Regions from separate parts of the Symbiobacterium terraclitae genome, predicted to be linked through region 1. Evidence: riboswitches for the same ligand, from Rfam matches in the RefSeq annotation. Region 1 holds a riboswitch; the other holds the start of a gene.
The links. Region 1 has a riboswitch for thiamine pyrophosphate ahead of thiT (energy-coupled thiamine transporter ThiT). Riboswitches for the same ligand answer to the same signal wherever they lie in the genome.
Positions count from the first base shown of each region.

Region 2: linked by a shared signal. The riboswitch ahead of thiD (bifunctional hydroxymethylpyrimidine kinase/phosphomethylpyrimidine kinase) and the one ahead of thiT (energy-coupled thiamine transporter ThiT) in region 1 are both predicted to bind thiamine pyrophosphate.

Region 1 is NZ_JAGGLG010000002.1:123,223-126,615, forward strand. It holds gene ypeB (germination protein YpeB) at 1-504, opposite strand, end outside; gene sleB (spore cortex-lytic enzyme) at 517-1,209, opposite strand; TPP riboswitch at 1,339-1,445, shown strand; gene thiT (energy-coupled thiamine transporter ThiT) at 1,517-2,074, shown strand; gene J2Z79_RS18750 (hypothetical protein) at 2,225-2,350, shown strand; gene J2Z79_RS02070 (hypothetical protein) at 2,443-2,856, shown strand; gene J2Z79_RS02075 (aminopeptidase) at 2,858-3,393, shown strand, end outside.
Region 2 is NZ_JAGGLG010000009.1:31,610-35,002, reverse strand. It holds gene thiM (hydroxyethylthiazole kinase) at 1-1,019, opposite strand, end outside; gene thiD (bifunctional hydroxymethylpyrimidine kinase/phosphomethylpyrimidine kinase) at 1,016-1,849, opposite strand; TPP riboswitch at 1,938-2,043, opposite strand; gene J2Z79_RS06940 (NUDIX hydrolase) at 2,264-2,701, shown strand; gene J2Z79_RS06935 (phosphotransferase) at 2,698-3,393, shown strand, end outside.

The DNA.
Region 1 (3,393 bases):
GACCGGCCGGTGCCAGCGGAAGCCGCCCCGGTTATACTGGGTCAGCATCTCGTTCAGCTGCTGGCTCAGTGCGGCCGACTCCCGGCGCAGCCGCGCGAGTTCGGCACGTTCTGCCTCGGTCATGGGGCGGCCCGCGGCCTCGTCCCGCAGGAGAGAGAGGGAGAAATCGCCCACCTGCTGGAGGAACTTGCCCGTGGCGGTGGAGACCTCGGGCGGGAGGGGGAGGGACGCGAAGGCGGCGACGGCCGCGGCGGCGTGCCGGTTGACGTCGGCCATGTAACGCATGTTCTGCCGCTCGCTGCCCGTGGCGAGCCCCTTGCCCAGCATCGCCTGGATCTGCTCCACGTGATGGGCCATGTCGACGAAGTTGCGCTGCCGCTCCGCCTCCAGGGCGTTGGCCAGCAGCTGGTTGTGCTCGTTCAGCTGGAAGGTCCAGGCCGCCCATACCGCGATGGCGATGGCGCCCAGCAGGCTGACAGAAAGCCAGGTCAAGACGCGACGCATGGGCTCATCCTCCTACTTGGCGAAGACGTGGTTACCGATCCGCTTGATGATGGGCCGCGTCCATATCCAGCCGCTGCTCGCCTTTTGCGGGTTCCAGAAGAACAGGGCGCCGCCCGAGGGGTCCCAGCCGTTCAGCGCATCCTGGGCGGCGCGGATCGCGCTGGACGTGGCCGGTGCGTAGATCGTGCCGTTGGTGACCGACTCGAAGGCGTGGGCCTGGTAGACCACGCCGGCCAGGGTGTTGGGAAAGCGGGAGTCGCGCACCCGGTTCAGGATGACCGCGGCCACCGCGACCTGTCCCTCGTAGGGCTCGCCCCGGGCCTCGGCCGAGACCACCCGCGCGAGCAGGTCGCGCTCTCCCTCCCGGCTGCCCGCGGCTGCGGTCGTCTGCGCCGTGGCTGCCCCGCCGGGCGCGCCGCCCCAGTAGCCGAGCGCCGCCCAGGTTTCGGGCCCGACCACCCCGTCGACGGTGAGCCCGTTGCGCTTCTGGAAGAGTGTCACGGCGGCGTAGGTCTGGCGGCCGTAGATGCAGTCCACGGCGCCCGTGTAGTACCCCCACGCCTTGAGCCGGCGCTGGGCCACGCAGACATCGTTTCCACGGCTCCCCCAGCGCAGGGTGGCCCGTGCCTGGGCCTGCGCATTCCAGGGGAACGTGATGACCAGAAGCACGGCGACAATGGCCGCTGCCAGCGCACGCGTTGCCATCCTGTTACAGCCTCCCTGTGTCGCTCTTCCCTTCACCTCCCTAACGTGCCACGGCCCGGCCCGAAGTATGCCAGGGGGATTGCCCGGCCGGAACGCAAGGGGTATACTGAAGGCAGCATCATACTGGCAGAGAGCCGCTAGGGGAGCCGTGGAAACGGCTGAGAACCGGGGTGAACCCCGGGACCCTGTCACCTGATCCGGGTAATACCGGCGTAGGGAAGCGAGCCTCGCGGACCTCCGTTCCGCAGCTCGCTGGGCTGCGGTTTTTTCGTGCCACGAGAATGCGAGTATGCTTGGTCGCATGGAGGTGTCCGGATTGTCTGATGCCCGTCATCGTCTGCTCCGCCTGGTCGAAACCGCCGTCATGATCGGGGCGGCCGTCGCCCTGTCGTTCGTGAAGGTCTGGGAGATGCCACAGGGCGGTTCCATCACCCTCGGCTCCATGGTTCCGATCATCCTGATCGCGCTGCGCTACGGCGCAGGGTGGGGCGTCACCGCCGGGGCCGTTGCCGGTATCCTGCAGTTCATCATCAAGCCCGAGTTCTACCACCCCGTTCAGGTCCTGTTGGACTACCCCGTCGCCTTTGGCGCGCTGGGCCTCGCGGGCCTCGCCCGGGGAAGCGGCGTGCTCGCGCAGGCCTGGCTGGGCGCGCTGGCGATCGCCGGCCGGTTCGTGGCGCACCTCGTCTCCGGCGTGGTCTTCTTCGGCGAGTACGCGCCAGCCGGGCAGAGCCCCTGGATCTACTCGGCCATCTACAACGGTACCTACCTGCTGCCCGAGGCCGTGCTGAGCGGCGTGCTGCTGATGGCGCTGCTGCCCGCGCTGGAGCGGGCGCTGCCGACCCGGGCGCGCTCGGTACACTAGTTCGTCCCGTGCGCAACAGTGGAAACCGACCCGGCCGGGGCGCGTGGGTGCAGGCAGGCACCCCGCGTTCCCGGCCGGGTCGGAGCGCGCCTGCACCCGCTCCCGCGATCCGCACACCTTCGTCATAACGAAGAGGGGAGGTCGCACAGGATGCGGGCAAGGTTTAACCCGGCCCTGGTGGTGGCCGCGGCCATCGCCGCCGTCTGGGCCGGCGCGTGGCTGATCGGCTACCTGGCGGGCTACTCCGGCGAGCCGGAGACGTTCCTCAGGCCGTGAGGAAGACTAGTCCCATCCCGCGCCGAGCGCCCGGGCGGGCAGTGCCCCAAGGGGGCCGGAGCAGCGGAGATGGAGAGAAAGAAGGATGATCATTGGAACACCAGGAGCCAGTCGTCTACCTGCCCACCGAGGCGGGGACCGCCATCGGACCGGATGGGCGCAAGATGGTCTTCTTCAGGGTGCCCCCGCTGGAGCTGATGATCAAGCAGGTGCTGGCCTCGCAGCCAAAGGAGTACTCGTACCGGTGGGGTTACCATCCCGGTGAGCGTATGTACGTGCTGCTGTTCGGCTGGCCCAGCGGCCACGGCGCCGGGCTGGCGATCCCCGAGGGCCCGGGCGACGCCGTGCTGAACTTCATGCTGGGCACCAGCGACCTGTATATCACGGTCGAGCCGGTTGCGGAGCGCCTGTCCGGACAGGTGACCCCGGAGGTGATCGACCGGCTCCGCTACGGGCTGACCGTTCACCTGCCCGACGTGAAGTTCAAACCGGAGGACGGCGACTGAAATGGCTTCGTGGACGGAGACCGTGCTCTGCGAGAGCCTCGGCCTGCGGCCCGGCGAGCGGGTGCTAATCATGGCGGATGCCCCGCTGGCCGAGGCGGCCGAGGCTTTGGCCGCGGCCGCCGGGGAGGCGGGCGCGGGGCGCGTGGCACGGTTCGCCCTCCCGGAGCCGCGGGCCGGCCTCCAGCTGGTTCCCCGGGGCCTGGCCGCGGCGGCGGGCGGGGCGGACGTGCTGGTCTGCCTGCGGTCGGACCTCGACCTCGCCCGTGAGGACGCGCCGGTGCGGGCCGCCCGGGGCGCCCTCCGGCAGGCCGGGCGCGGCCGCCTGGCCGTGCTGGCCCAGGTCGACCTGGCCGTCCTGGAGGCGACCCTCGAGCACGGCCTGGCCGAGGTGGAGCGCCGGGCAGAGGAGCTGGCCGGACGGATGCGGGCGGCCGCGGGCGCTCACCTGACGGCCCCCGGCGGCACCGACCTGCGGCTCTCCTGGGCGGGACGGCCGGTCCTGGCGGAGACGGGCCGGCTCCAGGAGCCGGGGAGCGC
Region 2 (3,393 bases), on a different contig from region 1:
CCGTCGGCCCCGACCGCCTGCGCAAGGTCGACCCGATCGTTGATCAGGAGCAGCGCCCCGTGCCGCCAGCAGGCCTCCCGCACGCGGGCGGCCGCCTCCACCTGGACCGGAAGAGGGAGGTGCTTCTCCCTGAACTGGATCATCCGGCACCCCGCCTGCAGGACCGCCTCCACCACGCTCAGGGGGGTAGCGCCGCTGACCAGCACGTACAGGCTGAGCAGATCCGAAAGGGGCGGGGCGATCCGTCCCGCCGGCAGCGGGCCTGCCTGACCCAGCTGATCGAGGTAGGCGACGGCGAAGCTGCCGGGTCCTGACGCCTTTCTCGCCGCCTCCTCGCCCGCCCAGCCGGCCCACAGGAGCGCCTCCGCCACCACGGCAACGGACGGGGCGCCATCGCCCTGTGCAGCCAGCGCTGCCGCCACGAGCGCGGTCGCCAGGCACCCGCTCCCGGGGATCTGCGCCATCAGCGGGTGGCCCGCCCGGACCGCCAGGGTGCGCCGGCCGTCGGTCACCAGGTCCGCAGGCCCTGTGACGGCCACGACGCAGCCGGAGCGCCGTGCCACGGCGCGGGCCGCCCGCTCCACCCGCAGGCCGAGCGCCTCCTGCGCCGCGTCGACACCGCGCACCAGCCCCTGGTCGCCCGCCAGCGCCATGATCTCCCCGGCGTTGCCGCGGACGGCGGTCACCTTCACCCGCTCCAGCAGCTCGAGGGCGGCGCGCGTCCGGATCGCCGTTCCGCCTGCACCCACAGGATCCAGGACCACCGGGATCCCGTGCCGGGAGGCCACCTCACCTGCTTCCAGCATCGCCTGCTGCAGCGCGGGGCTCCAGTTGCCCAGGTTGAGCACCAGGGCGTCGGCCACGGCGACGACCTGGGGAGCCTCCGCTCCGTCCCGGGCCATCACCGGCCGGGCGCCGGCGGCCAGGAGCCCCCGGGCCACCCAGTCCATCGTCACGTAGTTGGTCATGGCGTGGACCAGGGGGCGCCGGTCCCGGACCCTTTCAGGCAGTCCCGTCATCGCCGCTCGTCCCCCTCTCCCGGCAGCCCGCACCCTTCCTCCAGCCAGGCCAGGTGGTTGGTGGGGCCGTGCCCGGCGCCGATTCCCGGCGCCTTCCGAATCGCCAGGGAGATGAACGCCTTGGCCAGGGAGACGGCCTCGGGCAACTGCAGCCCCCTTGCGAGCCCGGCTGCGATGGCGGCACTGAAGGTGCATCCCGTCCCGTGGGTGTGCCGACTCTCCGCCCGCTCCGCCTCCAGCCACTGCTGGCTGCCGTCGGCGGCGACCAGCAGGTCGGCGGCCGGCCCTTCCTCCAGGTGGCCGCCCTTGACCACGGCCGCCCTAGCCCCCATCTGCAGGAGTCGGCGCCCGGCGGCCGCCATGTCCGCGCGGGTGCGGATGGTCATGCCCGTCAGGGCCTCGGCCTCAGGCAGGTTGGGCGTCACCACCAGCGCCAGGGGCAGCAGCAGCTCCCGCACCGCGGCCTGTGCCTCGGGCAGCAGCAGGGGGTGTCCGCCCTTGGCAATCATCACCGGGTCGACCACCAGGTTGCGGATGCCGTACCGCCGCACCCGGTCGGCGACCACGGCGATGATGGGCGCGTCGTAGAGCATGCCGGTCTTGGCGCTGTCTGTGCCGATGTCGGAAAGCACGGCGTCCAGCTGGGCCGCGACCTGGTCGGGGGTGAGGGGGTAGACCCCGGTCACCCCCAGGGTGTTCTGCGCGGTGACGCAGGTGATCACGGAGGTCCCGTAGGTCCGGAGGACGGTGAAGGTCTTCAGGTCGGCCTGGATGCCGGCGCCGCCGCCCGAGTCGGAGCCGGCGATCGTCAAGGCCCGGGGCTGGGTCATGCGATCTCACACCTTTCCGTTGCAAGTCCTGTTCTGAGCAGAAAAGGTCGCCTCCACGAAGAATGTGGAGGCGACCCATGTACTCAGGACGGCCGGCCATCCACTTCCCTCCGCTGGTATTACCCAGTTCAGGTGCTAAGGGTCCAGGCCCCGGCGGACCTGTTCTCAGCCACATGGCTCCCCTAGTGGATCGAACCCAGTATGAACTTCGCGGTACAGGGTACCACCGCCGGTAAGCGAATGTCAAGTTGACGCCCGCTGGTTCGCCCTGGAAGCCGTCTCCGGGGCCTGCGCCCACCGTCAGCGGGTTTACTGCGCCTGCTGGCAGTGCGTGGTGCAGCGTCTCGTATAATAGGTAGATTGCAATATGTCTGAAGAAGGTGGTATATATTGTCGGGAGGTGTATGTCAGTTGGTGGGTAAGCCCGTCCAGAACAGCATCGAGTGCTGGGTGATCCGCCGCGTGGAGGATGCGGAGGATGCCGTACTCCTCCTTCACAAGCCGGCGAGCCCGGACGCTCCGGGGGGTTTCTGGCAGCCCATTACGGGAGGCATCTACGAAGGGGAGACCCCGCGCGAGGCTTGCGTCCGAGAGATCAGTGAAGAGACCGGCCTGACGATACGGACGGAGGATCTCCGCCCGGTTCCTGGCCACTGGGAGTTCGACCTCCCCCATCAGGTCATCCGAAAGGATCTGTTCTGGGTGGAGGTTCCAGAGGCGACCGACGGGATCACCCTGACGGAACACCACGGGTGGCGCTGGGTTCCGGTCTCCGCCGTGGAGACGGCGCTGCACTGGGAATCCAACCGGCACACGTGGACTGCGGTCCGCGGTCGCATCCTGCAGCCATGAACCCGGGCTCCAGGGCAGAAGGCCATGACCGGCTGCTCGCGGCATGGCGGGAGCGTCTGGGCGCGCAACGGGCGGAGCCGTTGCCGCAGCAGGCGGGCTCGCCCAACCACCACTTTGCGGTGTACACCCAGGCGGGTGAACAGCCCTATTTTGTCAAGGTGGTATCAGACGGCAGGCGCTTCCGGCGGGAAGGAATCGCGTGCCGGTTTCTGTCGGCGCGCGGATTTCCCCATTTGACCATTCGCGGGGAGGGTTCTGTTTCCGATCACCTCTTCTGGCGTGCATTCGACTGGCTCAGCGGACGCCCGTTCACGCCATCCACTCCCCGGGAGGTGGCGGCGGCGGGGCGCGTCCTGGGAACGGTCCACCGCGCATCGGCCGGAGTGGACCTGGAGGGGCTTCCACGGATCCGATCCCTGACCGATGTGCTGGAGCCGATGCTGGACCGCTTGGCGCACACAGCCCCTGCGGCGTTCGCCGCGGTAGCCCCGGTAGCCGCCAGCGCGCGGCGGCTCTACCCCGTCGTGCAGGCGTCTGACGAAGCGCAGCCCTCCGTGCTCCTGCACGGCGATTTCGGCTGGCGCAACCTGCTCGTGCGCGCTGACCACACGCTCGTGCTTCTGGACTTCGAGCGCGCGTTCATCGGCCCGGCCTGGCTGGACCTGGCCAAGAGTGTCGATCGGGAGCTGCGG